2 regions of the Nonomuraea sp. WAC 01424 genome follow, and region 1 is predicted to be linked to the other one. Evidence: riboswitches for the same ligand, from Rfam matches in the RefSeq annotation. Region 1 holds a riboswitch; the other holds the start of a gene.
The links. A riboswitch is a leader RNA that binds a small molecule or an ion and turns the genes downstream of it on or off. The one in region 1 is predicted to bind cobalamin.

Region 1 (14,695 bases):
TGGACAAGGGGGCCACGTCGAAGCGGGCGGCGCCGAGCGGGTCCAGCCGCAGGGCATGGGCGAGCGCCGCCCTGATGGTGCCGACCTCGCAGACGGCGACCTGGTCCGGCTCGTCGCGGACGGAGTCGAGCCAGTTCGCCACCCTGACCGCGTGTGCCGCACGGGACTCGCCGCCGTGCGGCGCAGCGCCGGGCTCGGTGAGCCAGCACGCCAGTGCCTCCGGCTCCTCCCGCGCCACCCGATCGAAGGACAGGCCGCGCCACCGGCCGCAGTCCGCCTCCGCGAGAGCGGCGGCCTCGCGGGAGGGCAGCCCCATGGCGCGGGCGGTCTGCAGGGCCGCCCTGGCAGGGGCCGCCCACACCGCGGAGGCCGCCATGAAGGTCGCCGTCGATCTCAGCGCGCCGGCCTTGGCCAGGCCGGCCGGATCCGCCTCCTCGTCGGAGGGGAAACACGCGGTCCGCATTCCCGGCGTCGTCGCGTGCCGGACGAAGAGCACTCTCCTCAGCCCGGCACGGCGACGCGCGCCGGAGCCGCCGTACGCCGGGACGCGCGATCGCTCGCCCAGCCGAACAGCACGCCGAACGCCGTCCAGAAGACGAGCTGGGTGCCGATCGAGGCGAGCCTGAACTGCCACAGCAGCGTCGCCGGGAAGCCGTCGGGCACCTCGTTGACCGTCGGCAGCAACCACCAGGCGGCCACCACCGGCACCAGGAAGGCGACCACCGCGCCCACCCAGCGACCCCAGGGGTTCACGGTGATCCGGCGGGCCGTCGCCACGGCGATCGCGGTGGCGGCCAGGCCGACGAGGATCATCACCACGTAGAGCAGCGTGCGGCTGTTGATGGTGTCGGGATCGCCGACCGCCGGTGGATTGGCTGGATATTTCACGAACGGTACGAGGATGACGGCGGCGAAGGCCGTCCCGGCCGCGGCCAGGGCGAGCCGTCCGTCGGATCTCGGCCCCACCCGTCCGCGCAGGCCGGCGAACGCGAGCGCGAAGACGCCGCCGACGGCGAGTCCGTACAGGCCCGTGGCCAGGAAGAGCCCGCCCTTCTGCACGGGCCTGCTCACTTCGGCCTCTTCGCCGTGGCTGTGGCCGGCCTCCTCGGCGGGTTCGGCGTGCTCAGGCGGGGCCGCCTGGGCGGCGGCCTCCTCCAGGGCGATGGCGTCGTCCACCCGCGGCTCACCGAAGGCGAAGGCGAAGCCGCCCGCGAACAATCCGGCCAGCAGCCCCACGAGCAGGCCCCTGACCAGCAGGATGCGTACCATCCTGGCCTCTAGTGGCACGGCACGCCGAGCAGGTGCCGCCCGTCGTGCATCAGTTCGTGCAGGAACGTGCCCGTCTGGGAGATGGCACCGTTGTCCATCAACACCAGGTACGCCACGAGCAACAACACAGGTACGGCCAGCAGCCAGGGCCGCAGGCGCGGAAAGGGAATGGTCGAGGGGGTGGACAACCCACTCATGCGAAGCCTCCTCAGGGTGACGCGTCCCATCTAGCGAGGTCACGGCTGCCCAGCGACCTGGCTCCCGGGATCTACGTCCCGGATACAGTGGCGCGTCCGCACCGGCATCTCACCGGATTTCCCTTGGACAACCGTGAATCGTTCGGAACGTACCCTTCTCCTCTCGTTCCCGTCAATGCGCCCCCGGGACTTCTGGGACAAGAGGCTCATATGAGACGATGCGGTACGAAGGCGACGGCGGCACGAGGAGGCCGGTGTGAATCCGGCGCGGTCCCGCCACTGTGATCGGTGAGCGACCTCCGGCATGGCCACTGCCCTGACCAGGGCGGGAAGGCCGGTGCGAGCGTCGCCCCGAGAGCCAGGAGACTGACGTACGTCGACTTCGTGACGAGACTCCACCCCGACCGGGTGACAACACGCCGCGGGGTACCGCGCTGATCGCGCACCTGGCGTGGGCAATGTCGGAAATGTCGGCGAAGTCCGCCACCCCGGAAAAGGACGGCCGCCTGGTGCTACGAGGAGCGGCACGGCGTGCACTTTCAAGAAACACCCGGCTTTCTACCGCGTCGAGTGCACAGATTTAGCAAGCGTTGGCGGGTCGGCCGCATATCGGCAGTCACGTCGGGCATCGAGCGGGTGGGGAGGATCTGGTGCCATGAACGTTGCCCGCGAGATACGCGATCGGTATACGGCCGCGTTCAACGCTCACGACATGGATGCGCTACTTCGCACCGTCAGCCCGACCGGGGTGTCCATCAGCCCTGAAGGGGTGTCTCAGGGGCATGCCGAGTTGGCCTCCTACCTGGAGGAGTTCTGGGCGGCGTTCCCCGACGTCCAGGCGGTGATCATGGAGTCCTCCGAAAGTGAGGCCACAACCGTTGACGAGATTCTCATGGTGGGCACACACGGGGGGCCGTACACCCTGGCCGACGGTCAGGTGGTTTCCGCGACGGGTCGTCCCATTCGGTTGCGATGCTGTTATGTCTGCACAGTGGAAGACGGACTCATAACGAGTCTGCGCCTTTATTTTGATCAATTGGAGCTGCTCACCCAGCTCTCCTGCTCCATGACTTTGCCCGGTCCTTAGCGGATTATTTGATTCGGTGCATCGCACAGCATGCCGCGCGACACGGAGTGGCGCACCAGCTGCGCAGCATCGAGGGCGTCCGGGCGTCCGGGCACGGGGGTCCTCCTCATCGGCTTCGGCCGCGCCGACAGCCACCCGTAGGGCGTCCGCCTGCGGCCCTCTCCGGCCCTGCGTGATCTCGAATTCAACGCCACGATGAGCCGACCGTGTGCAGGCAACATCCCGCACCAGCCGTCGAGCGGGTTCGATGCGGTGATGGGCCGCATTCTCGCGCAGGCCGCTGTGATGACCTCGCCGAGGACACGTCCGCGCGGATGAGGGGAGGCCGGATCGTTGACCGGATCGTTCCGCAGGGTGACCTGTTCGCACCTTCAGCCATCGTCCCTCGTCACCCCACCCTTGAGGGGTGAACAACGCACTCGTCGTCATCGACGTTCAGGAGTCCTTCCGGCAGTTGCCCGACTGGGAGTTCGTGTCGCAGCCGGACATCGTCGGTCAGGTCAACCGTCTCGTCAGCGCGGCCCGTGCCCAGGACGACCTGGTGGTGTGGGTGCTCGGCTCCCGGCCGGGGGCAGGGACCGTGTTCGATCCGGCGCTGGGGTTCGTACGCCTGATGGACGGGCTCGACCCGCACCCGGGCGAGCCGCTCATCACCAAGAGCGCCCACAACGCCTTCACCACTACGAACCTGCACCAGATCCTCACCAGCCGCGGCATCCGAGGGTTGACCGTGTGCGGCATCCGTACCGAGCAGTGTTGCGAGACCACCACCCGGGTCGCCTCCGACCTGGGGTTCGACGTCGTCTTCGCCACCGACGCCACCGCGACCAGCCCCCTCCCGCACCGCGACGCGCCGCAGGACGTGCCGTTCTCGCAGCTGGTGAGCGACCCGCGGACGCTGAGCGTGGCCGACGTCGTCGAGCGCACCGAGTACGCGCTCGCGGGCCGGTTCGCCACCATCCGCACGGTCGACGAACTGACCGGGGCATAGGCTCGACGGTCATGCCCCGGGTTGTCTTCCTGCTCATCCCACAGGTGCACCTGCTCGACGTGGCCGGGCCGGCCCAGGTCTTCTCCACGGCGGCCGACCTCGGCCACGAGCACGCCCTGTCGTACGTGTCCGAGGACACGCGCGTCGCCACCGTGCAAGGGCTGCCCCTGCACGCCGACAGCGAATGGCCCCACCTGGAGCCCGACGACCTCGTCATCGTGCCGGGCTGGCGCGGCCCGGCCCGCACGGTCGGTGCCGACACCGTTGACCGGCTGCGCGAGCACCACGCGGCCGGCGGCACCGTGGCGGGCATCTGCGCGGGCGCCGACGCGCTCGACCGGGCCGGCTTGCTCGACGGCCGCCGCTGCACCACCCACCACACCGTCCAGGACGAGCTCGCCCGCCTGTATCCGACGGCCAAGGTCGTACGCGACGTGCTCTACGTCGAGGACGAACGGGTGGTGACCTCCGCGGGCGTGGCCAGCGGCATCGACGTGGCGCTGCACTTGCTGAGCACCAGGCGCGGGCCGCACGCCGCCAGCCAGGTGGCCCGCGCCATGGTGGTGTACGCCCGCCGGCAAGGAGCCGCGCCGCAGATCAGCGCGATGCTCCGGCATCGAAGCCACAACGACGAGACGGTGCATCACCTTCAGGACCTGATCGACGCGCGTTTCACCGAGCGGCTGCCGCTCTCGACGCTGGCGGACGCGGTCGGCTGCAGCGAACGGACCGTCACCCGGCTCTTCCGCCACGCGACCGGCCTCACGCCTCTGGCCTACCAGACCGCGCTGCGGCTGGAACGGGCCGAACACCTTCTCGGGCAGGGCGCGACGACCGAGACGGCCGCCCGCGAGTCCGGCTTCGGCGACCCGCGGATGTTGCGCCGCCTCCGCGCCCGGATGTAGGCCCGCCGGCCGGTACGGCCCCGGCGGCCCGTCGCCGCAGGTGGTCGCCCGGGTTCTGGTGGAGATGCGTCAGCGGGGGGCGTCCGACGTGATCTGCGCGCCGATCCCGTTGAGCACGCGGTCCAGACCGTGCTGGAAGCGCTCGGTGGCGGCGAGGTGCGCGGTCGCGGATTCCAGCACCGATCGGCTGAACATGGGGTAGGCGCCCGACGCCACGACCTGGCGCACGTACGGGCCGATGTAGTCGCGTTTCCAGCTCTCCGCGTCGAGGCCGGTACGGCGGGCCTCCTCCAGCCAGCCGATCTCCCGGCGGACCACGCTGTGGACGTAGTCGTCGACCATGCCGACGAAGCTCATGATCTCGTCGATGTCGAGGCCGAGCCCGTCGAGCGCGCCCAGGGCGAACTCGTGCACGCGCAGGAGTTGCGGGCCGAGGGTCGGGCGGCCGGAGAGCAGCCCGGCCAGCCAGGGGTGGCGCTGCCCCGCGGCCCGGCTCCGGTGCGCGACCAGCGAAAGATCGGCCCGCCAGTCGCCGGACGGCTTCTCGGGCAGGTCGACCTCGCCCATCACCATGTCGATCATGAGGTCGAACAGGTCGTCGCGTCTCGGCACGTACCGGTAGAGCGACATGGCGCCGGTCCCCAGGTCGGCCGCGATCCGGCGCATGGTCGCGGCCTCGACCCCTTCGGCGTCGGCGATCCGGACGGCCGCCCGGGTGACCTGCTCCCGGCTGTAGCCGGGCCGCCGACCGGGCCCGGAACGTTCCTGTCGTTCCGGGCGCATCCAGATGCTGATCAGTTCCTCGTCGGCCACCTGCCACCCTTCCGGTCGATTGCGTACATCGTACCTGAATGGCTATAGTCCGTTTTTGGGTACGTCGTACGCGAATGGAGCCCTTCTCGACCAGGTGACCTGGTGCGACGCCAGGACCGCCACCCCCCACAGGGCCTGACAGGAAGGCATGATCAGAATGACGACATTGACCGGCAGGACGGCGCTGGTGACCGGCGCGAGCAGGGGGATCGGCCGGGCCATCGCCACCCGGCTCGCGCGGGAGGGCGCCCGGGTCGCCGTCCACTACGGCAACAACGAGGCGGCGGCCAAGGAGACGGTCGCGGCCGTCGAAGCCGCAGGAGGGCAGGCCTTCGCCGTACGGGCCGAGCTGGGCGCGCCGGGCGACGCCGAAACGTTGTGGGCCGCCTTCGACGCCCACGCCGACGGCCTGGACATCCTGGTCAACAACGCGGGCATCCTCGGCGACCAGGGCGAGATCGGCGGCGTGACGAGGGAGGGGTTCGAGCGGCTGTTCGCGGTCAACACCACCGCCGCGTTCTTCGTCACGCAACTCGCACTGCCGCGGCTGCGGGACGGTGGCCGGATCATCACCGTCGGCACGATGCTGACCCGCGGCGCGGCCATGCCCCGGGCGATCGACTACGCCATGTCCAAGGCGGCGCTCGACGTGCTCACCCAGGCGCTCGCCAGGCAGCTGGGGCCGCGTGGCATCACGGTCAACACCGTGGCCCCCGGCGTCATCGACACCGACATGCACCAGGGCCGCCTGGTCGGCGAGGCCCTGGCCTGGTTGTCCTCGTTGTCACCGCTGGGCCGGCTGGGCACCCCGGAGGACGTCGCCGGCACGGTGGCCTTCCTGGCCTCCGACGACAGCCGCTATGTGACCGGGCACCGCCTGGACGCCTCGGGCGGGACGACCATGTGACCCTCGGACGCCCCGGCAGGCCGCGTCGTGCGCCGCCTGCCGGGGGCCGCCCTCTGGCCGGCGGGTCAGCCGGGCAGCTGGTCTGTCCATTCGGTGGCGATCGTCACGGGGCCGCTGGAGTGCGCGGTGCCTCCGGAGAGCATCGCCCAGACGGAGGTGCTGCGGAGCTTCCCGGTCTCCGGGTCGATGATGAGCGTCTCCTGACCGTCGAGCACCGGCACCTGGAAGCGCCGTCCGCCATCAGCGTCGCCGAGGTCCTGGACGCCGGGCCGGGCGGCGAGTGCCCGGTAGGCGGCGGCGCGGACGTCGGGTGCGACCGGGGCCTCGCTGACCAGCGACAGGAGGGTTTCCATGGTGGCCCACTCCTGCTGCTCGGCGTTCAGCTCGCCGGCGCTGGTGCGCAGATCGCCGGCCGCGACCGCCGACTTCAGCTTCTCGTACAGGCTGTTCGCGTCGCCGGGGAGCTGTCGCAGCTCCTCGAAGGTCATCCGCAGCGCGCCTATCGAGAACGGCTGGGGCTTGACGGGGAACTGTGTCAGCTTGCCCTCACCCTTGAGCCCTTCGCCCTTCAGCCAGAACTGACCGTTCTTCTTGTACCAGTACTCCTGCTGCGGCTTGCCCTCCTGGGTGATGGTGATGTGCCAGTACGTCCCTGACCCCTCGGGGGCGCGTTCGGCGGAGGTGGCCGCGACGAGCAGGACGTCTCGCGCACTGGAGGCCGCCGGGGAGTTCCCGGCCTGGCCGGGGACGATCACCAGAGCGGCTGCGACCGCCGCTGCGGCCAGCCCCAGCGCGGGGACCAGTACGCCGGCGCGCAGCAGCTTGCGGCGGGGCCTGGCCGGCTTCGGCTCGTCTTGCAGAGCGGTCATCACGAACTCCTTGAGCAGTTGGTGACGGCCCTCAGGAAGATCCCGTTCTTCCGGGAAAATGTTCATCGGGTGCTCCCCTGCATGGACCGGACCGCTTCGTCGCGGTCGCCATTTATCTGTCGCCGGGTCATGGCCAGTTCCAGTTTTTTCCGGGCCCGCGACAATCGGGATCTGACAGTCCCGATCGGGATGCCCAGCGCCTCGGCCGTCTCGGCGTAGTCGAGCCCGGCCCCGACGCACAGCAGCAGCACGTCCTGCTCGTGCTTGCGCAGCCGTCCGATCGCCGTACGCACCTCGGCCAGCCGTTCCTTGTCCGCGATCTGCTCGACCAGCTCCTCGGTGAAATCCGGGACGACGTCGTTCCGGGGAATCCTGACCACGACCTCCTCGTGACGCCGCCTGGCCCGTCGCAGGTTGCGGGCCACGTTGGTGGCCACGACGAGCAACCACGGCCGCAGCGAACCGCCGTCCGGGGAGAGCCGCTGCCGTAGCCGCCACGCCTCCAGGAAGGTCAGCGACACCACGTCGTCGGCCACCGACCAGTCGCCGGTCATCCGGTAGGCGTGGTTGTAGACGGCTTTGGCGTACTGGTCGAAGAGCTCCTCAAACGCGCGTTGATCGCCGTCTCGTATGCGGGCACGCATGTTCACATCCACACACTGCACTGTCCGGGGACGCGGGCGAGTTCCCGATCGTCACGCCTCGGCCTGCTCCGGGGTGGACGGGATCGGCCGAGGTGTCTCGGGCGTACGGCGGCGTGCGGTCGTCAGGTGGTAGAGCAGCGCCAACGTGGTGACACCGGCGGCCGGCAGCCCCAGCGCGGCGGGCACGATGGCGAACCACTCCTGGACCAGCCCGCCCAGTCCGCCGCCGAGAGCAATGCCGATGTAGATGGCGGAGGAGTTGAGGCCGAGCAGAACCGGCGCCGCGGCCGGGCCGAGGGCGATGAGCCGGTGCTGCTGGGGCACGACGACGACGCCCAGGGCCGCGCCCCAGATCGCGGCCCATACCAGGGTGGACACGAACGTGGCGGTCGCCACCGAGGTGAGGGCGAGGGCGACGGCAGCGACGAGGAGAGGGCCGGTCAGCACGTGCGCGGGGTCGTGCCGGTCGACCAGCCGTCCGGCGACGACGTTCCCGGCCAGGACGCCGATTCCCCAGGCCAGCAGGACGGCGGCGAGCAGCGTTTCGGAGCCGCCGGTCACGTCCCGCAGGGCCGGGCCGATGTAGGTGTAGAGGGTGTAGGCGCCGAGGAAGGCCAGCGTGGTGACGGCCAGCAGGGCGAGGACCCGTCCCTGCTTGAGCGGGCGCAGCCGGTCGCCCAGTGACGCGGCGGGGAGCATCACCTTGGGCAGTCCGGCGGCGATCCCGAGGGCCGCGACGAGGCCGACCCCGGCGACGGCCCACAGGGTGACGTGCCAGTCGGTACGGCCGATCAGGATGCCGAGCGGAAGACCTGACGCCGTCGCCAACGTGAGACCGCCCAACACGAAGGCCAGGGCCCGGCCCCGGCGTTCCGGGGGCGCGATGGCACCGGCGGTGCTGGAGGCGGCAGAGTTGATCATGCCGGCTCCGATGGCGGTGACGACACGGGCGATCATCACCACCGCGTAGCCGGTGCCCAGGGCGGTGACGGCGTTGCCGACCACGAAGACACCCAACGCGATCAGCAGCGCGGTCCGCCTGTCCAGCCCACTGGTGAGCGCGCCCATGACAGGTGCGGACAGGGCCATCACCAGGGCGAACACCGTCACCAACTGCCCGGCGGCGGGAGTCGAGACCCGCAGGTCGGTGGCGATGGCCGGGAGCAGGCCCGCGATCACGTAGCTGTCGGTGCCGACGGCGAAGGTCGCCAGGGCCAGTGGAAGAAGTCGTCTCAACACCGGGTGGTGCCGCCTTTCCGGAGGAGCCTCAGAAGTGCCGAGGGGAACCTTAGGCAATATATGGATGCTTGTCCATGTATCCATATATTGGTAGCGTGGCCGGTGTGCGGAACACAGGGGGCGGCGATGCGTGAGGTGTCACAGCCGGCGACCGAGGCGATCCGGCTGGTGGAGGTGCTGCGCGCGCTGGCCGATCCGGTACGGCTCGACCTCGTCCAGCGGCTCGACCGGATGGGTGAGGACTTCTGCAACGCGATCGGCGCCGAGATCGACGTGCACCAGACGACGTTGTCGCACCACTACCGGGTGTTGCGCGAGGCCGGCGTGACGTGGACGAAGGTGCAGGGCCGGTCCCGGCTGGTACGGCTGCGCCGGGAGGACCTCGACGAGCTGTTCCCCGGCCTGCTCGACTCCGTACTGGGCGCACAGCGCCGGACACGTGACACCACGACCATCGGCACTGCCGAGGCGCCGTAGACCCGGGAACGCCCGGTGAGCGGTCAGTCCGAGAAGATCGCGCGGCGCAGTGGAGGCAGTACGCCGCACAGCCGGAAGAACGTCCGGGCGACGGTCCGGACCGTACGGCTGGGCAGGGTGGCCGGCCGCAGGTACATGGTCGCGGCCCGTACGGCGGCGAAGCCGTTCTTCAACATCGCGCGCTCGTACGCGGCGACCGCGGGGAGCGGGTCGTGTTCACCCCGGCCGACCGCGATCAACGCCCGGCGCAGCACGTCGGCGTCGTACAGCGCGGCGTTGCCGCCGAGGCCGCCGACCGGCGGCATGGAGTGGATGGCGCCGCCCAGCACGGTCACGTTCGTGGTCGGCCAGGGCTTCACCCGTTCGGCGGTGGCGAAGTCGAATCGTTCGACGGTGTCCGCGGGCGTCCGGGCGATCAGCTCGCGCAGGCCGGGATGCCAGTCCGTCAGGTGGGCGGCGACCAGTTCGCGCAACCGCCGCCCGCGCCCGCCCGCCGGAACGTCGGGCAGGTCGGCGGGCAGGTCGGCGGGCAGGTCGGCGGGCAGGTCGGCGGGCAGCGCGAGGCGGTGGGCGACGTAGGCCCACATGACGTAGTCGTCGTCCTTGGCGTCCTGGACGAGGAGGTCCGGGTCCAGGCCGGCGGCCCGCAGCTGGTCGCCGACGCGGTCGCCGGTGGCTGAGGTGCCGTCGGCGAAGAGGGCGGTGACGGCGCCGTCGGCGTTCTGCCGGTAGCCGGTGAACTCCTTGCCGAAGTGCACGACGTCGTCCAGGCCGGCGAGCAGCAGCCGCCGCAACGTGACCCGGCTGACCGCGTGCGTCTGCTCGGACGGGTCACGCTCCGCGGGCAGGGCGTCCTCCCGCATCAGCAGGCGGATCCGTTAGGTGAACACCCCCATGCCGGGACCGGGATCCCCGGCGGTGGCCACCAGGAGGTGCCAGAGGTGCGCGGGAAGGCAGTCGTGCAGCGCCCGGCTGCCGACGGGTTCGATGTTGAGCCGGTATCCCTGTAACCGGGCGTCGGGCGCGGTGTCGCGTTCGAAGACCGCGACGTCGATCCCGGCGGCGTGCAGGCCCTGCGCCAGGCACAGGCCGCCGATGCCGCCGACGACGACGACCCGGAGCGGGCGTGTGGACATGAGATGGTCCTCCTGAGGGGCGGCGGCCTGGGGTCAGGCGCGGATCAGCAGGTGGTCGAGAAGTTCGAGCACGTCGCCGGCATGTTCGGCGGCCAGGCTCGCGCCCTTGACGGTGGCGATGACCAGCTCGGCTCCCGTCGCCGGATCGACGCCCGGGGCCAGCGCTCCGGCGGCGGCGGCGTCGGTCAGCAGGGTGCGCAGTGAGTTCCGCCAGCCTTCCTTCCGGCCGGCGATGATCTCCCGCAGCTCGGGGTCGCGCCGGGCCCGCAGATCCAGCTCGCGCAGGACGATGTGGAGCTCGGGCTCGTCGCTGATCTTCTGGCGGAGCGTGGCCAGGTGGTGCCGCAGGCGTTCGACGGGGCCGCCGTCCGGGGGTGTGGTCGCCCAGAACTGCCGGGTGGTGTGGTCGACGACCGCCACGACCAGGTCCTGCTTGGTGGGGAAGTGGTGATGGATCGAGGAGTGGTCGATGCCCACCCGGGTGGCCACGTCCCGCATCCGCAACCGCTCGAACCCGCCTTCGGCCAGGCATTCGTACGCCGCCTGCACCAGCGCGTTCCAGCGCTCCGGACCGGCCGGGGGCCTGCCTCGTCGCGTCGCCGTCATGCCGACCTCCATTAATCCACCAACCACTTGGTGGAGTGAAATCAGACACGCCGACGCGACGTCAATCCGACAGGTGAAGCAGGCCCCCGCCGGTCGGTTCAGGCGTTCTCGCGGGTGTCGTTGCGGAGGCTGAGGAAGATCAGTACGGCCGCGATGTACGTGCACAGCCGCACCGCGTCGGGAATGCCGTTCCAGGTGCCGTTCATCCACATGCCGAACCATTCGCCGCCGATGGCCTGGAAGCCGAAGAACCACAGCAGCAGGCCCACGGTGCAGCCGACGACGCCCCAGCGCTTGGCCCGGTGGAAGGCGGCGTGGTCGCGGCCGACGGCCCTGGCCTGCTGCCAGGCGGACACGAGACAGGTCACCATGATGACCGCCTCGGTGAGGATGACGCCGATGTAGGCGACGTGGTGCGCCCACGTCCACGGGATGGCGCGGTAGTTGATCTGGCTGACTGCGGCGAGCTCGGGCTTCTGCGCGTCCATGGCCAGCACGTGCCGGACGAACTCGAAGTTCGTGCCGTAGTCGGTGAGGTTGCCGAACACGACGAGCAGCGCGAAGCCGCCGACGGTGAAGGTGAGCAGCGCCTTCGCGATGCGAAGGGCGGAGATGGTGTCGAAACGGGCCACGGGTCTTTCCTTTGACATCTCTGATCGAATGAGCACGCGAGCCCAGAGGAGGTGTCCGAAGAAGGGAAAGATCCACGGGGCCCGCTCGCCCGGCGTGGAGGAACGCGCCGGGCCGCTCCACTGGCTCCGTCACTGGTGGTGACGTCGCGGGCCCCTCAGCCTGAGGTGGAACGACGTGCCCGATTGTAGCCGCGCCCGACCCGTGACCGGCGCGGCTATCCGGCGGGCTCGGGACGCAGGAGGTCGAGCAGGGCCCGTACGGCCGGGTTGCTGTCGTGGCCCGCCCGGGTGACCAGCGTGACGGTCCGGTCCGCGGTGTTCCCGATGATCGGGACGGCCGTCAGGCCGGCCTGGTGGGCCACGCTCACGGGCAGGACGGCGATCCCGAGCCCGTGCCTCACCAGCGAGGCCGGCAGTTCGAGCTGGGTGGTCCTGAGCACGATGCGCCGTTCGAGCCCCGCGTCGCCTCCAGGTCGGCCGGCCGGACGTCCGGCTGCCCCGCCCGCACTTGAGCCTTTTATCGGCAGGCTCTTGGCTGGTCCGGTATACCTTGCATGAATTATCAGCCCTGCGGTTCGATGCATGGTCCGGAAAGTGTGCTTATGGGATGCGTCCCTTTTGTGGTCGCCGCTTTGGGATTCGTCGCCACTCTCCAGGTCACGGGTGTCGCGACGGCGGGGCCGGCTCCCGTCACCTGCGAGATGGGGGGAACAGGGCAACTTACATTGGAATCACCCCCAATGATGCCAGCCGGCGCAGTCAGCGCCCAACCGTTTCAGGCACGGCTCGACATAAGTAATGTCGCCTCTGCGCCGCAGAAGTTTCCCGGTGGGGATATTCAGGGCCTGCCCGCGCAGATCTCCGGCAGAGTGACGTTCTCCCTGGAACCTGGCAAACAGGACGAAGACTCCGACCACCGTACGGCTGAGATGCTGATCCACCTCAGTGGGACAGCGGTGGGCGGCCGTGCCGTCCTGACCGGTTTCGGCACCCTGGGCGACGGCACGTGGAAGGCCGTTCCCGGCACGTACCGGCTGCACGCGACGAACCTCGCACTCACCATTCCCGGCGCGGGGCCCTGCCACGTGAGCGACATCGAGCCGGTGGGCGAGTTCTTCGTGCAGCCACCAGCCACAGGCGAGGACGAAGACCCGACGTCGGCGCACGTGGTGGCGACCATCCGTCGCATCATGATCGCGCTTGTCGTCGGAGCCGTCGGCGTCTTCCTGTACGCGAACAGACCGAAGAGGTTCAGACGCGCCCGAAAGCCACGTCCGGCCACCCCTCGCGCCCCGCGTTCCGAACAGGCCGCCCACGCCCCGCGACCCGAGCAGGCTCCCCGCGCCCCGCGCAAGGTGCCGGAACTCGCCGGCTTCGAGTCCCGGCCGCACCTGCGCCTCTTCCGGACCTTCGCGTCGATCGCGGGAGGCTGCCTGCTCACGCTAGGGCTCGTCGTGAGCTGCGCGATCGACCGGCGTACCACCCTGGACGACCTGCCCGGCCTCCCGGTCCGGCCGCCCCCGCCCGTGCCGGATCGCGCCTGGCCGACGGCCGTTCCCTCGCCCGCCGGTGCCCGGCAGGAGCCGCCCGGGCCGCCGCTCTCCGGGACCCGGCCCGCGAGTCCCGGTCCGCTCGTACAGCCCGGCAGGTGACCATGACCGACGAAGCGCACACCCACCTTCTGCCGGCCTGCCCGAGGCAGCGCCTGGCGCTGCTCGTCCTGGTGTCGCTGCATGTGCTGGTCGCGCTGACCATGCTGATCAACCAGGTCCGTCCGCCGCAGATCGACGTGGCACAGGCGGGCATTCCCGAGCTGACCAAGATCTCGAACTTCCTCAACTCACTCGTCTACTGGCAGTACCTGCCGGGCTGGGCGCTGCTCGCGGTGTTGTCGGCCGTCGCCTGGGGACATCTGCGGTACGCGAAGGCCCGGCACGTGCCGCCGGACCGCCGCGCGCGGGTCGCACGGCGGTACCGCGGAACGCTCGTGTTCATGCTGCTGGCGCTGCCCGCGTTGAAGATCCCGTCCCTCGTCGACCTGCTCGCCTGGCCGCGCGCCCACGCGCTGGCCTTCCTCCTGTGCCTGCCGACGACCCTGTACGCCCTGTGGCTGGTGCACCACATGCAGCGCTTCCGCCGGGTGCCCGTGCCCCTGCTGATGAGAGCCCTGGGATGGGGAGCGGTCGTCGCCGGCGGTTTCGGCCTGACCATGAACGAATGGTGGAAGACCTTCTCCACCCTGCATTTCCCGCTCCCGGAGAACCCCCTGGACTTGACGCTCCTGAAGGACACCGGCCTGCCCATGATCTCGGGGTTCTCCGAGGAGCTCGGCAAGGGGGCGGGAGTGGCGATCCTCTTCCTGCTCTACCGGCGGCATTTCGACTCCGTCGTCTCCGGCGTCGTCGTCGGCGCCACGACCGGGCTCGGCTTCAACCTCGGCGAGAGCATCACGTACATGGCCGCCCTCGACGGGGCGGGTGCCGGCTTCCACTTCTGGGCCCGGCAGGTCGCCGGGCTCCTGGCCGCGCACACCGCGTTCACCGCCGTCACCGGCGCCGCCTTCGGCATCGCCCGGCAACTGCACAGCCGCCCCCAGCAGATCACCACGATCGCCCTTGGCCTCTGTACGGCGGCAAGCGCGCACTTCTGCAACAACGCCATGCTCGACTACGTCGCCAAGGAGTCCCGCAAATGGTTCACCAGCAGTGACACCCTCAACGTCCTGGTGCTGACCCCCGCCCAGTTGTTGCTGTTCCAGAGCCCCTTGGTCATCCTGTACGTGCTCCTGCTGCGCCACGGACTGCGCAGCGAGGCCGGAGGTCTGCGAGTAGCGCTGACCACCCTGCCGCCCTCCTCCCGCGACGCGATCACCGAGCCGGAAGCGGCAGTGCTCCTCTCGCCCGCCCGGCGCTTCCGGCTCAAG
Region 2 (14,695 bases), on a different contig from region 1:
CGCGGCTGGGAGGTGATCTCCTTCGATCAGACCGACGACCAGGTGGACGTGCTGACCCGCGCCCCGGACGGCACCGAGACGACCCTCACGGCCCGCTACCTCGTCGGCTGCGACGGCGGCCACAGCCTGGTCAGGAAGCAGGCGGGCATCGCCTTCCCCGGCGTCAGCGACGACCATGTCGTCGACCGCTCGGCCCTAGTCGGCCCGAGCGACCACATCAGGATCCTGCCCGGCGGACGGGTGCACATCGACGGCCTCGGCGAGATCCCGGCGCATTTCCACCGTACCGACCGCGGCGTCTTCACCCTCCTGGCGCACGACCCGCGACGGCCGCTGATCAACACGGCCGAATGGGAGGACCACCCGGCGGGCGCCTTCCCGGGGCCGGGCGCGCCGATGACGCTGGCCGAGATGGAGAAGAGCGTCGAACGTGTCCTCGGCGTGCGCGTGCCCCTGACCGCGCCGCCCGAGGGCGCGCCCACGATGTTGCGCCGCCTGTCCGGGCGCAACACCCGGCTCGCCGAGCGCTACCGCGACGGCCGGGTCTTCCTCGCCGGCGACGCCGCGCAGGTGAGCCACGGCCCGACCCTGAACCTGGCCCTCCAGGACGCGGCCAACCTGGCCTGGAAGCTGGCCGCCACGCTGCGCGGCCACGCCCCCGAAGGGCTCCTGGACAGCTACGGGACCGAACGCCGCGCCTGCGCCGAACGGGTGGTCACGCACACCCTGGCCGCCACCGCCCTGCTGGCCCCCGGGGCCGAGGTCACCGCGCTGCGCAGCCTGTTCACCGAGCTCCTGGGCCGTACGGAGAACCTGCGCATGATCGCCGGCCTGATGGCGGGCGGCGACGTCCGCCACGACATGGGCGAGGAACGGCCCGCCGCGCCGACCGGCTGGTTCGTGCCGCCGCTGGACCTGGTCACCGGCGACGGGCGACCGCGGCGTCTGGCCGAGCTGCTGCGCGACGCCCGCCCGCTGCTCCTGGACCTGACCGGCGGCGACGCCCTCGCGGCCACCGCGCGGCCCTGGAACGACCGGGTGCGGCACGTGCCCGCGACCGCCGCCGGCGCCCCCGCGCCCGCGCTGCTCGTCCGGCCCGACGGCTACGTCGCCTGGGCCGGCGCGGACCCCGACGGCCTGGAGGCCGCCCTCACCCGCTGGTTCGGCCCACGCTGAAGGCCCCCTGGACGCGGATTCCGGAGTGACGTCGGCGCCGCTATTCGGGGCTGGTGATCCGGGCGAGGACGATCCCGCCCACGATCAGCGCCAGGGCGATCATCCGGCCCACCGACAGCGGGTCCTTGTGGACGACGACCCCGAGGGCGATCGCGCCGACCGCGCCGATGCCCGTGAACACCGCGTACGCGGTGCCGACCGGAAGGGTCTTCATCGAGTACGACAACAACCAGACCGCGGCCACCATGAGGACGAAGCAGAGCAGGGTGGGCAGCGGCTTGGTGAAGTTCTGGGTGGGTTTGATGCTCTGCGCCCAGGCGATCTCGATCAGCCCGGCCAGCCCGAGGATGAGCCAGTTCATCGTCAGAACTCCTTCCCCAGCCCGTGGGCGGTCCGCAGCGCGTCGGCGTACAGCTCGTCGTGCTTGTCGCGCAGGTGGGCGAGGTCCGGGTCGACGCGGGAGTTGGCCCACTCGGCGGCGACGACGGTGGTGTCCTCGACGGCGAAGTGGCCGGCGAAGAAGTCCCGCAGGTAGCGCTCCTGGTGGTCGAACTTCTCCTTGGGGGCGCCCGGCGAGTAGGCCCCGCCGCGCGCGGTGGCGACCACGAAACGCCGCCCGGCGAGGGACATCTTGGGGAAGGTCACCTGGTCGAGCCACGCCTTCAGCGACGAGGGGATCGAGTAGTTGTACATCGGGGTGGCGATCAGCACCACGTCCGCGGCCACCAGCTCGGACAGCAGCGGCTCGGTCACCGCCCAGGCGGCGGCCTGCTCCGGGGTGCGGACGGCCTCGTGGTAGCGGCCGATCTGGGTGATGCGGTTGGCCATGACGTAGTCGCACAGCTCGGTCCACGCCTCCCCGATGTGCGGCACGGGCTCGGCCGCCAGGTCGCGGTGGACGTAGGTCCCCTCGGGGTTCGAGGCCCGCCACGACTCGGCGAAGGCGTCGCCGATCTCGCGGCTGATCGAACGGCGGCGGGCGCTGGCGTCCAGGTGCAGCAGTGCGGGCATGAGGGGCTCCTTCGGTAAGTGGACATCACGTCCGGTTTGGTGTCGACGTGAACGTAGCAACTAAGTGGGCACGTTGTCCACTTAGCTGAGGGTCGGCTAGAGTCGCCGGCATGGAGTCCCGTACCGAGTTGCTCACCGGACGTCCCGTGGAGGAGGCGGGCCGCCCGCGCGAACGCGCCGACGCCGCCCGCAACCGCGCCAAGGTGCTCGCCGCGGCGGCCGAGCTGTTCGCCGCCCGCGACCCGCGCGGCGTGACGATGGACGACATCGCCAAGGCCGCGGGCGTGGGCCGGGGCACGCTCTACCGCCGCTACCCCGACACCGTGTCGATCGCCCAGGCGCTGCTGGACGAGCACGAACGCGCCCTCCAGGAGCGCCTGCTGCGCGGCGACCCGCCGCTCGGCCCCGGCGCGCCCCCCGGCGACCGGCTCGCCGCCTTCTACGCGGCGATGGTGGAACTGCTGGAGGAGCACATCTCACTCGTCCTCGGCGCCGAGCAGGGCGCGCTGCGCTACGCCACCGGCGCGTACGGGTTCTGGCGGGCGCACGTACGGGTGTTGCTGACCGAGGCGGGCATCCCGTGGCCCGAGGCGCTGGCCGACATCCTCCTCGCCCCGCTGAGCCCGGACGTCTACGCCGAACAGCGCAGGCAGAGCCTCACACCGGAGCAGATCACCGCGGCCCTGACCCGGCTGGCGCACGGCATCACCGACAGCACCGCGTAGGAGGGGGCAGGGCGCCCCGCCCGGGACGTCAGCCCCAGGCCGCCGCCTTGTCGTACGGATCGACGTTCTTGAAGGCCATCCCGATGATCTCGTCGATGTCGTCGTCCCCGTACGTGCCGGGGAAGGCGAGGCCGAGCCGGTCGAAGAGGGCGCGCACCTCGTCGGCGGTCGGCGCGTACGACAACGTCACCTCCTTGCTGAGCCGCATGTCGAGCGAGCGCGCCTGGCGGAGGCTGGCGTGCAGTTCGGTGGCCCAGCAGTCGAGCGCGAGGGCGTTCCCGGTGATCACCGTGGCGGGGAAGTCGGGCCCGCGCTGCGTGATGAACATGTGGCGGGAGGACAGCTCGTAGCGGAACGTCGAGGCGATCGAGGAGAACCCGATCTCGATGTCCAGCAGCTCGTAGCGCTGGTGGTGCCAGCAGGCCGAGAGCACGGTCGCGTACAGCTCCTTGCGGGTGCCGTCGCCGGTCCAGGTCGACTCCGGGCTGTCCGGGCTCAACGCCAGGCTCTGGTGCAGCCGGACGAAACGTTCGCAGAGCCCGAGGTCGTCCGGGTCCAGGATCTCCAGGCGGATCAGCAGCGCCCGCCGCCCCTGGCGGGCCTTGTCCAGGCATTCCGGCAGCGTCACCGCGCGCACGTACGCCCCGGTCGAGCCCTTGAAGATCCACCGGTCGGTGTCCCCGCGCGCCTCGGCCAGCACCCGGTTGAACTCCTCACCCTTGACCAGCCGGACGGCCGACTGCTCCTGAAGGAGGGAAGGCAGGAGGTCGATCTTGCGGTCGGCGGCCTGGACGGCCCGCTCGACGGTGTTCTCCGCCGACTCCGCGCGCATACGGCTGCGCAGCATGACGAACGCGAGCACGGCCAGCGTGGCCACCGTGGCGTTGCTGACGGCCTCCGCGGTGGCGATGCCCGCCACGTCCAGCACGCTCACGACGACCGCCACCGCCAGCGCGACGAGGATGTCGACGTTGACGCCGATCCAGGCAAGGATGCGTTTCACTGACCGTCCCATCCGGGGGGCAACGGGTGACACTCCGCATCATGAAGCAGAACCCACCCCCGCGCGAGAGCCCGATCACCCGGCCCGCCCGTACGACGGGAACTGTCGGCCCGGCCTGACATGCTTCCGGCCATGCGTCAACCACTCCCGAGCCCCGAGGTGGCGGCGGCGATCGAGGCCGCGCTCGCCGAAGCGGCCTGGATCACGCGGACGGCCGACCGCCGCCGCGTGGCGAGCCGGCTGTCCCAGGAGCGGGGCTTCGCCCGGCGGGCCGCCGCGGTCTGTCTGGCCCAGCCCGCGTTCGACGGTCACGCCAAGGAGCTGCGCCTGGCGCTCTCCGGCTGCGACGGGTGGACGGCGCCGGAGCTCGCCGCGTTCTTCACCGTCCTGGGGGAGCGGGGGCTCTGCTTCCGTGACGAGGAGTGGCTCGTGCTCGCGCTGGAGCCGGCGGCGGGCCTCGACGACAAAGGGCGCGCGACGGTCGGCGAACACCTGCGGCCGGTCATCGACGCGGTGTGCGAGGGCGGCATCGACGCCGGGGCCCGCCCCCGGCTCTATCGCCTGATCGGGCGCGTCTTCCGCACGGGCCCGGAGGCGATGCCCCTGGCGGCGCTGGTGCCCGTCGACGAGTGGGCCGTGGCGTTGCGCGACCGTCTCGGTGACGCGCCGCCGGAGGGCCTGGTGCGGCTCGTCCACCACCTCGCCGAGCTCGACAAGCCGCGGCCCACCCAGCGGTGGCGCGTACGCTGCCGCGAGCTGCTGCGCGCCGATGGCGCGGGCGACCTCGTACACGCCGCGATGCGCGCCTTCGGCGAGGACACCGAGCTACAGCGCCACTGGGGGACGGTCCGGTCGATCGTCTCCGACGTCAACGCCGACGTCGCCAGGGGGTTCGTCTGGGCGGTCGTCCTGCTGGAGGCCGACGACGCCGTGGCGGCGCTGTCGGAGCTCGTGCCGCGGGCCGCCGGAGTCCCGCGGGGGATGCGGGAGGACCTGAAGCTCGCCGGAGCCGCGATCAACGCGCTGGGCGACTGCGCCGACCCGGCCGCCGTGGGGGCGCTGTGGCGGCTGCGAGGGCTGATCAGGCACCGGGCGCTGCGCAAACAGATCGACATCGCGCTCGACGCCGCCGCCCGCCGCTCCGGCATCACGCCCGGCCAGTTGCTGGAACGCAGTATCCCCGACCACGGGCTCGCCGCCGACGGCACGCTGACGCGCGCCATCGGCGACTGGACCGCGGTGTTGTCCGTCGGGGACGCCATGACCGTACGGCTCGGCTTCCGGTCGCCGGACGGCGCGACGGTGCGTACCGTGCCCGCCGCGCTCAAGGACAGCGACGACCTGGCGGCGCTCAAGGCCGTGCGGAAGGAGATCCGCCAGACGCTCTCGGCCGAACGCGCCCGCCTGGAGTCGCTGTTCACCGCGGACCGGGCGTGGCCGTACGAGGAGTGGGCCCGCCACTACCGGGACCATCCGATCACCGGCGCGGTGACGCGCGGGCTGATCTGGCGGTCCGGCGGGCACGGCGTCCTGCCGGAGGAGGTCGGGCCCGGCTCGGAGGTCCGGTTGTGGCATCCCGCCCGCGCCTCCCTGGAGGAGATCGCCGCCTGGCGGGGGACGGTGACCGCGCGGCGGCTGCGGCAGCCGTTCAAGCAGGCGTACCGCGAGGTCTACCTGCTCACCCCGGCCGAGGAGCAGACGCGCGTCCACTCCGACCGCTTCGCCGCCCACATCGTCGACCACCCCCGCCTCTACGCGCTGCTCAGACAGCGCCAGTGGCGCACGACCTGGCTCGGCGCCTTCTACGACGGCCACGCCACCGAGGCGAAGAAGGAGCTGGCCGAAGGCGTCTGGCAGGTCGGCTTCCGTTACGAGAGCGCGCACGTCGAAGGCGGCGAGGTGGCGCTGGCCGCCACCGGCCCGATCCGCTTCGCCCGGCGGCAGGGGCGCGGGTTCGCGCAGGCGGAGCTGGCCGAGGTGCCACCACTGGTGTTCAGCGAGGCGATGCGCGACGCCGACCTCTTCGTGGCCCTCACCTCGATCGCCGCCGACCCCGACTGGCAGGACCGCGGCGAGGACGACCACCGGACCTACTGGCGCCACACCTCCACCGGCCCGCTGCCGCCGTCGGCCGAGGTGCGGCATGACGCGCTGGCCCGGCTGATCCCGCGTACGTCCATCGCCGACCGGCTCACCCTCGCCGACCGGTTCCTCGTGGTCCAGGGGGATCTGCGCATGTACAAGATCCATCTGGGCAGCGCGAACGTCCTGATGGACCCGGACGACGCCTACCTGTGCCTGGTCCCGGCCCGCAAACGCGATTCCCGGCTCTTCCTCCCCTTCGAGGAGGACGGGCAGTTGTCGCTCATCCTCAGCAAGGCGTTCCTGCTGGCCGCCGACAGCAAGATCACCGACGAGCACATTCTCCGCCAGATCGAGGGCACTCACCGAAACGCGGAGTGAACGGCGGGCCTGGTTCGTTTCCCGGGGTGCGGCGCGGCCGTTCCTTTGTCAGGAGGGGAAATGATGGCGGATCCGGATCCTGAGTTCTTCTTCGTCGGAGTGACGCCGGCCGCCCTTTTGCGGGTGAGCATGCTGGTGGAAAGCCATCTGGAGGCCGAGGTCGCCGGTGTTCGCTCGGGTGGTTCACCGTTTTGGCGTGCGATGGGAAAGGGCATTCTCGATCGCCTTGGGAGCGGTGTTCCCGCAGGTCGGGAGTCGTGCGTCGCTTCGCGGGCGTGGCCGATCTCGGGGAAATCGCCAAGAAAGTCGACTTCGCCGCGCTGCCGCCGGAGGAACGGGCGGCCTGGGCGAAAGTGCTGACCGTGCTGGAGAACCTCCGCGAGAACCGGCGCCGCGCGTCGAGAATCCGCACGCTCGCCGCGTTTGGGGAGGCCGAGAAACGCAAGCTGGAACGCCTGCACCGGCTGCGCGTCCCCTTGTTGTTCATCCCCGGCCTGGCCGTACTGGTGACGGAGTACCACCCTGTCCCGAACGCGGAAGGTGACCTGGCGCGGCCGCCCTGCCGTTCCGTCAAACGGGGGAGGCGGGGCACCGGTTTCCTCGCGCCGGCCATGGTGGTGAGCGGGGCGTGACGTCGTGGACGTTCGGTGTGGCGGCGGTCGTGCCCGATGGTCTCGGGGGTCGAGGCGGGTGTCCTTCAACACGACATGTTGGGTGTGACTTTTTGATCCGCCCTATATATGGTGTCCCCTGCAGCCGGTTCGGTCGCCCATCCAGGGCGGTCGAGGCAAGAGGGAACCTGGTGGAAATCCGGGACTGCCCCGCAGCGGTGAGTGGGAACGACCGCCGTCAGGCGCACTGGGCCAAGGGCCTGGGAAGCGACGGCCAGTAGGCAGCAGCGACATGCCCACGAGTCCGAAGACCTGCCGGCGCGCCGTGCACGATCATGCGTGCGCGGCTGCTCCGAGGCCGCGCGGGACGGCTGACGGCACCGGCGCGAGGGCTGTGCGGCGTCCTTGCCGGCGCCTCCTGCGCGTGTTCTCGGAGTACCTGACCGAGTTCACGAGGGGAGAGCGCAGTGACGGTCACCGGGGACCCATCGATCGACCTGGCCGAGACGGCGCGGGCGGACGGCGACAAGCGCGCACCGCGGCGCGTCCAGATGCAGGTGCGCAAGCGCAACGGCACCGCCGAGCCGGTCGACGTCAACAAGATCGTACGCGCGGTTGAACGCTGCGCGACCGATCTGACCGACATCGACCCGATGCGGGTGGCCACCAAGACGATCAGCGGGCTCTACGACGGGGCGACCACCTCCGAGCTGGACCGCCTGTCGATCCAGACCGCCGCCGAGATGATCGGTGAGGAGCCGCAGTACTCACGCCTGGCCGCGCGCCTGCTGGCCGGCTACGTCGACAAGGAGGTCCGCGGGCAGGGCGTGGCCTCCTTCAGCCAGGCGATCCGGCTGGGCCACGCCGAAGGGCTCATCGGCGACGAGACCGCCGCGTTCGTCGAAGCCAACGCCCGCAAGCTGGACGACGCCATCGACGCCACCGCCGACCTGCGCTTCGAGTACTTCGGCCTGCGCACGGTCTACGACCGCTACCTGCTGCGCCACCCGACCACCCGGCTGGTGGTCGAGACGCCGCAGTACTGGCTGCTGCGTGTGGCGTGCGGGCTGGCCGAGACGCCCGCCGAGGCCGTCGGGTTCTACCGGCTCATGTCGTCGCTGGCCTATCTGCCCAGCTCGCCGACGCTGTTCAACTCCGGTACGCGGCACACGCAGATGTCCTCCTGCTACCTGGTCGACTCGCCCCTGGACGAGATCGGCTCCATCTACGACCGCTACGCGCAGGTGGCCCAGCTGTCGAAGTTCGCCGGCGGGATCGGCATCTCCTGGTCGCGGGTGCGCTCGCGCGGCGCGCTGATCCGCGGCACGAACGGGCACTCCAACGGCATCGTCCCGTGGTTGCGCACGCTCGACGCGTCCGTGGCCGCGGTCAACCAGGGCGGCCGGCGCAAGGGCGCGGCCTGCGTCTACCTGGAGCCCTGGCACCCGGACGTCGAGGAGTTCCTGGAACTGCGCGACAACACCGGCGAGGACGCCCGCCGTACCCACAACCTCAACCTGGCCAACTGGATCCCCGACGAGTTCATGCGCCGCGTCGAGGCCGACGGCACGTGGTCGCTGTTCGACCCGGACGAGGTGCCGGAGCTGCCCGACCTGTGGGGCGAGGCGTTCGAGGAGGCCTACCGCGCCGCCGAGCCGGCGGGCCGGTACGTCCGCCAGGTCAAGGCCCGCGACCTGTACGCCAAGATGATGCGCACCCTCGCCCAGACCGGCAACGGCTGGATGACCTTCAAGGACGCCGCCAACCGCCTGTGCAACCAGGCGGCCGAGCCCGGCAACGTGGTGCACCTGTCCAACCTGTGCACCGAGATCATCGAGGTCTCCAGCGACGCCGAGACCGCGGTCTGCAACCTGGGCTCGGTCAACCTCGCCGCCCACGTGACCGGCGACGGCATCGACTGGGAACGCCTGCGCGCCACCGTACGGACCGCGGTGACCTTCCTGGACCGCGTGATCGACATCAACTACTACCCGAGCGAGCAGGCCGCGGCCAGCAACCCGCGCTGGCGTCCGGTCGGCCTCGGCGTGATGGGCCTCCAGGACGTGCTCTTCGCCCTGCGCCTGCCGTTCGACTCGGCCGAGGCCAAGGAGCTGTCCACCCGCGTCGCCGAGGAGATCTACCTGTCGGCGCTGGAGACCTCGGCCGGTCTCGCCGAGCGCTTCGGCGCCCACCCCGCCTACGACCAGACGTGGGCGGCGCGCGGCAGGCTCCAGCACGACCTGTGGGGGGAGAGCGGCACCCAGACCGAGCGGTGGGACGCGGTACGCGAGCGTGTCGCCGCGTACGGGCTGCGCAACTCGCTGCTGATCGCGATCGCGCCGACCGCCACCATCGCCTCGATCGTCGGCTGTTACGAGTGCATCGAGCCGCAGGTGTCCAACCTCTTCAAGCGCGAGACGCTGAGCGGCGAGTTCCTGCAGATCAACAACGCGCTGGTGGCCGAGCTGAAGTCGCGCGGACTGTGGACCGAGCGGGTCAGGGCCGCGATCAAGCAGGCCGAGGGCTCGGTGCAGGGCATCGCCGAACTGCCCGAGGACGTGCGCCGGCTGTTCCGCACCGCCTGGGAGCTGCCCCAGCGGGCGCTGATCGACATGGCCGCCGCGCGCTCGCCGTACATCGACCAGAGCCAGTCGCTCAACCTGTTCATGAGCGCGCCGACGATCGACAAGCTCTCCTCGATGTACCTGTACGCCTGGAAGTCCGGGCTGAAGACCACCTACTACCTGCGCTCGCGACCGGCCACCCGCATCCAGCAGGCCACCGTGCCCCTCGTGAACAAGTCCGAGGAGGCTCTGGTCTGCTCGCTGGAGAACCCCGAGTCCTGCGAGGCCTGCCAGTGAACCCCCAGGAGAACCCGATGCTGCTCGACCCCGGCATGAGCCTGACCCTGCGGCCCATGCGCTACCCGCTCTTCTTCGACCGCTACCGCGACGCGATCAAGAACACCTGGACGGTCGAGGAGGTGGACCTCCACTCCGACCTCAAGGACCTGGCCAGGCTGTCGGCGGCCGAGCGTCACCTGATCAGCCGCCTGGTCGCCTTCTTCGCCACCGGCGACACGATCGTCGCCAACAACCTGGTGCTCAACCTCTACCAGCACGTCAACGCGCCCGAGGCGCGCCTGTACCTGAGCAGGCAGCTCTTCGAGGAGGCCGTGCACGTCCAGTTCTACCTGAACCTGCTCGACACGTACGTGCCGGACGAGGAGGAGCGGTTCGCGGCGTTCGCCGCCGTGGAGAACATCCCGTCCATTCGGCGCAAGGCCGAGTTCTGCTTCCGCTGGATCGACTCGATCGGCAACCTCCAGCGGCTGGAGACCCGCGACGACCGGCGTGCCTTCCTGCTCAACCTGATCTGCTTCGCCGCCTGCATCGAGGGCCTGTTCTTCTACGGCGCCTTCGCCTACGTCTACTTCCTGCGCTCGCGCGGCCTGCTGAACGGGCTGGCCTCGGGCACCAACTGGGTCTTCCGCGACGAGTCCATGCACATGGCCTTCGCGTTCGACGTGGTCGACGTCGTACGGCAGGAGGAGCCGGACCTCTTCGACGAGAAGATGGCCACCCAGGTCAAGGAGATGCTCGCCGAGGCGGTGGACTGCGAGGCCCAGTTCGCCGAGGACCTGCTCGGGCAGGGCGTGCCGGGCATGTCGACCGGGGACATGCGCACCTACCTGGAGCACGTGGCCGACCGGCGGCTCGCCCAGCTCGGCATCGAGCCGCTGTACGGGGCGAAGAACCCGTTCGCGTTCATGGAGTTGCAGGACGTGCAGGAGTTGTCGAACTTCTTCGAGCGGCGCGTGTCCGCGTACCAGGTGGGGGTGACCGGCTCGGTCAGCTTCGACGCCGACTTCTGACGTCGGCGAACATCGCCAGAAGGGATCCGGCGGCGGCCATGACCAGCGCCGCCGTGATCCAGCCCGGCGCCCCGTCCGGGCGGTCCGGCCGCGTCGCCCCCCAGCGCTGACCGTGACGGTGCTGGTGAGCGAGCTGAGCTCGCTGAGCCGTTCACCCTGCGCCGCCTGACCGACGTCCCCGCCTGAGACACCCCCACATCAGCGGGCCGCCCACAAGGCCGTGTCCCCGCTCATCGGAAGGCGAGCGTCGTGCGCGGTTGTCGATGTGGGTCTCCAGTACGCGTTCGATCCGGTCGACGAGGCGGAGCGAGGGGCTCGAATCCTAGCGTTGGGTCGCGAGGGTGATGCCCAAGCCGATGAACACGGTCCCGGTCGCGGCGTCGAGCCGGCGGCGCACCGCCTGCCGATTGCGCAGCCAGCCACCGAGCCGCCCCGCCAGTACGCCGACCGTCGCGTCGGCCAGGAACTCCAAGATGATCAAAACCGCGCCCAGGATGGTGAACTGCAGCCAGACAGGCCCCGCCCCGGGATCGATGAACTGGGGCAGGAAAGCGACCATGAACGCGAACGTCTGCGGGTTGGCCGCAGAGGACACCACGCCGTTGAGGAAGGCGCGCCTGCCGGTCATCCCGCCGGCCGAATCGGTGGCCTGCCCCTTCTTGAGGTTGCGGATCATCTGTACGCCGAGGTAGATCAGGTACGCGGCGCCGGCGAGCCGCAGCACCGTGAACACGACGGGAAACGCCGTCAGCAGCATGGAGAGCCCGGCTGCGGCCGCGGCGACGTACAACGCGTCACCCGTGATCACGCCGAGCGTGGCCAGTAGCCCGGCCCGGGCGCCGCCCCGCATGCCGCATCCCATGACGAACAGCATGTCGGGGCCAGGGGTGATCAAAGCCACGATAGTGGTCGCCGTGAACACGGCGAGCAGGTGCAAATCAATCGGCATTCGGGCAATTTTGCCATTCACCCACAAGCTTCCGCATTCGAGATCGACATCACGCAGATGAGGATTTCGAGAAGATGAGCATCATCGGTCACCGCTGGTATTCGAGACCGCCTATGTGTGCGGCGCCCTGCCCTGGACGACGAACACATCCGCGTCCAGGGCAGGGCGGCAGCGTCCGTACCGTCAGGACGTGTCCTCAAAGGATCACGGTCGTGCCGGAAGGCGCAAGGTGAAGGTAGTGCGGACGTCCGGGGTGCTGGTGGCCGTGGCGGTGCCGCCGTGCGCCTCGGCCAGGTCGCGGACGATGGCGAGGCCGAGGCCGCTGCCGCCGGTACGGCGGTTGCGGGATTTCTCCGCCCGCCAGAACCGGTCGAAGACGTGCGGAAGGTGCTCGGCGCGGATGCCGATCCCCGTGTCGGTCACCTCGATGATCACGTGGTCGCCGTCGTGGCGGGCGCCCAGCGTGATGTGCCCGCCGGCCCGCGTGTAGCGCAGGGAGTTGGTGACGAGGTTGCCGACGGCCTGGCGGAGTCGTACGGGGTCGGCGGTCAGGGTGGGGGCGCCGGCGATGGCGGTGGTCAGGGTGAGCCCGGCGGCTTCTGCGCGGCCCCGGTGGGCGGTGGCCACCTGGTCGAGGAGGTCGCCGAGGTGGACGGGTTCGAGGTGCAGGCGGAGCTTGCCCGCGTCGGCGAGGGCCAGGTCCTGGAGGTCGTCCACGATGTGCTGCAACAGCAGGAGCTCCTCGACCAGGGAGGCGATCAGTGCGGGGTCCAGCTCGGCGACGCCGTCCTGTGCCGCCTCCAGCCAGCCTCTGAGGTTGCTCAGCGGGGTGCGCAACTCGTGGGAGACGTCGCTGACCATGGCCTTGCGCTGCTCCTCCATGCGCTGGAGGTGCTCGGACATCTCGTTGAACGCCGTGGCGAGCTCGCTGATCTCGCCGGTCGTCCTGACCTGGACGCGGGCGGAGCTGTCCCCGTCGCGCATCCGCCGGGCGGCGTGGGTGAGCGCGTTGACCGGGCCGACCAGGCGTCTGGCCGCCATGACGCTGACGCCGACGGTCAGCACGAGCACGAGGAGGGCGGCGCCGGCGATCGAGGGCAGCGGGATGCGCGGGCCGGTGGCCTCGGCGGGGGATCCGATGTACAGGTAGGCGGCCGGGGCGACGTAGGGATCGAGCTGTTCCTTGCGGGCGGTGACGATGCAGGAGGAGATCGTCTGGCCGGGTTCGGCGGCCGACGACGCGGGCCGTCTCTCCTTGGAGACCCAGGTGAAGTCGAGGCCGACCGAGCCGCGTTCCGCGCTCTTGCCCTTCAGGCATCTGCCGACCAGGAGGTTGAGCTGCTTCAACGCGGACTTCTCGGTGCGCGTCGGCGTGCTGAAGGTGACGGCGTCGCAAGGAGCCGTCACCGCCGGGACCGGGCTCGGCTCCTGCGGGACACCCTCGCCGGTCGTCGTCACGAAGGGCCTGCCGGTGTGGGAGACGGTCGTCCGTACGGCCTGCCCGGTACGTCTCATGCAGACGGCGTAGGCCTCGGCGGCCTTCCCCAGCCGGACACGATCACGGTCGGGCAGCAGGAACGGGCCCACCGCGCGCGGATCGATGCGGTCCTCGGCCGCCCCCGGCACCAGGGTCACGTCCACGGCCAGCGGATCGACGACGGCCGACACCCTGGCGGGCAGCGGGGTCCCGGCGGCCGCCGAGTCCGCGATGAGGGCGCCCTTCTCGGTGGTCAGCGCGATGCGGCGGCTGTTGGCGGCGGCGAGGTCGCGTACGGTGGCGGCGACGCCGGACCAGTCGGGATGGCGGGAGGCGTAACCGAGCAGGCTGTTGTTGATCTGGGTGTCGCTGGCCAGCGTCTGGCCCTGCTCGCGCTGGATCGCGCCGGAGGTGCTGTTGGCGGCCAGCCACGCCGTCGCCGTGATCGAGCAGACCGCCACGACGGCCGAGCTCGTGAGCAGCCTGACGAACAGCGACCTCATGCCTGGGTCAGCTTGTAGCCGACGCCGTACACGGTCAACAGCCGGGACGGGCGGCGCGGGTCGGGCTCGATCTTCTTGCGCAGGTTCATCACGTGCACGTCGACCGTGCGTTCGGTGATGAACCGGTCGAAGCCGTGGATGCGCTCCAGCAGCTGCTTCCTGGTGAACACCCGTTCCGGCTCGGCGGTCAGCGTCTCGATGATCCGGAACTCCGCGAGCGTGCAGTCCACCGGCGTGCCCGCCACGGTGACGGTGTGCCTGACCGGGTCGACGGCGAGGTCGCCCGCCTGGAACAGCCGGCCGGCCTCCGGCGACCTGCCCGTACGGCGCAGCAGCGTGCGCACGCGGGCCATCAGCTCGCGCGGGCTGTACGGCTTGGTCATGTAGTCGTCGGCGCCGAGGTCGAGCCCGAGCAGCAGGTCGTCCTCGGTGGACCGGGCCGTCAGCATCAGGATCGGCAGGTCGGACTCGGCGCGCAGCACCCGGCAGACGTCCAGCCCGTCGACCTTCGGCATCATCACGTCGAGCAGCACGAGGCCGGGATCTCTCTGCCGGGCCTCGTCGATCGCCGAACGTCCGTCGTGCACGACGCGGACCTCGTGGCCCTCCCGCTCCAGGTAGCGCCTGAGCAGTTCGGCCTGCTTGGGGTCGTCCTCGGCGACCAGTACGTACGCGCACATGGCCCGAGGTTATGCGCACTCCACGAGTGCATACGGGATCCGCATGACAGGCGAACAGGTTCCACACATTCTGTCGCCAGGCTGCGCCGGGTGAGAACCAACCTGCTTCGTACGGCCGCGGCGACGACGCTCGCCTTCCTGCTGGCGGGCTGCGCGGGCAGCACCGGCAGCACGGGCAGCACCGACAGCGCCGGCAGCGCCGTACGACCCGACCCGGCGAGCA

Region 2: it holds a riboswitch for cobalamin, as region 1 does, so the genes downstream of both, DMB42_RS12690 (ribonucleoside-diphosphate reductase subunit alpha) here and DMB42_RS00285 (ester cyclase) in region 1, are expected to answer to the same signal.

What each region holds. Positions count from the first base shown of each region.
Region 1 is NZ_QHHZ01000001.1:63,788-78,482, reverse strand. It holds gene DMB42_RS00300 (histidine phosphatase family protein) at 1-496, opposite strand, end outside; gene DMB42_RS00295 (CbtA family protein) at 502-1,269, opposite strand; gene DMB42_RS00290 (CbtB domain-containing protein) at 1,278-1,466, opposite strand; cobalamin riboswitch at 1,500-1,617, opposite strand; cobalamin riboswitch at 1,671-1,855, shown strand; gene DMB42_RS00285 (ester cyclase) at 2,122-2,553, shown strand; gene DMB42_RS00280 (cysteine hydrolase family protein) at 2,960-3,544, shown strand; gene DMB42_RS00275 (GlxA family transcriptional regulator) at 3,556-4,449, shown strand; gene DMB42_RS00270 (TetR/AcrR family transcriptional regulator) at 4,519-5,262, opposite strand; gene DMB42_RS00265 (SDR family oxidoreductase) at 5,420-6,169, shown strand; gene DMB42_RS00260 (CU044_5270 family protein) at 6,235-7,104, opposite strand; gene DMB42_RS00255 (RNA polymerase sigma factor) at 7,101-7,682, opposite strand; gene DMB42_RS00250 (MFS transporter) at 7,734-8,918, opposite strand; gene DMB42_RS00245 (helix-turn-helix transcriptional regulator) at 9,048-9,398, shown strand; gene DMB42_RS00240 (NAD(P)/FAD-dependent oxidoreductase) at 9,422-10,261, opposite strand; gene DMB42_RS00235 (NAD(P)-binding protein) at 10,277-10,534, opposite strand; gene DMB42_RS00230 (TetR/AcrR family transcriptional regulator) at 10,568-11,140, opposite strand; gene DMB42_RS00225 (DUF2165 family protein) at 11,239-11,772, opposite strand; gene DMB42_RS54615 (LysR family transcriptional regulator substrate-binding protein) at 11,988-12,356, opposite strand; gene DMB42_RS00215 (hypothetical protein) at 12,702-13,424, shown strand; gene DMB42_RS00210 (PrsW family intramembrane metalloprotease) at 13,427-14,695, shown strand, end outside.
Region 2 is NZ_QHHZ01000004.1:75,222-89,916, forward strand. It holds gene DMB42_RS12655 (FAD-dependent monooxygenase) at 1-1,176, shown strand, start outside; gene DMB42_RS12660 (multidrug efflux SMR transporter) at 1,217-1,537, opposite strand; gene DMB42_RS12665 (FMN-dependent NADH-azoreductase) at 1,540-2,187, opposite strand; gene DMB42_RS12670 (TetR/AcrR family transcriptional regulator) at 2,298-2,912, shown strand; gene DMB42_RS12675 (hypothetical protein) at 2,941-3,915, opposite strand; gene DMB42_RS12680 (DUF4132 domain-containing protein) at 4,048-6,378, shown strand; gene DMB42_RS12685 (hypothetical protein) at 6,636-7,010, shown strand; cobalamin riboswitch at 7,119-7,324, shown strand; gene DMB42_RS12690 (ribonucleoside-diphosphate reductase subunit alpha) at 7,457-9,850, shown strand; gene DMB42_RS12695 (ribonucleotide-diphosphate reductase subunit beta) at 9,868-10,863, shown strand; gene DMB42_RS12700 (LysE family translocator) at 11,186-11,833, opposite strand; gene DMB42_RS12705 (cell wall metabolism sensor histidine kinase WalK) at 12,017-13,792, opposite strand; gene DMB42_RS12710 (response regulator transcription factor) at 13,789-14,472, opposite strand; gene DMB42_RS12715 (L,D-transpeptidase family protein) at 14,563-14,695, shown strand, end outside.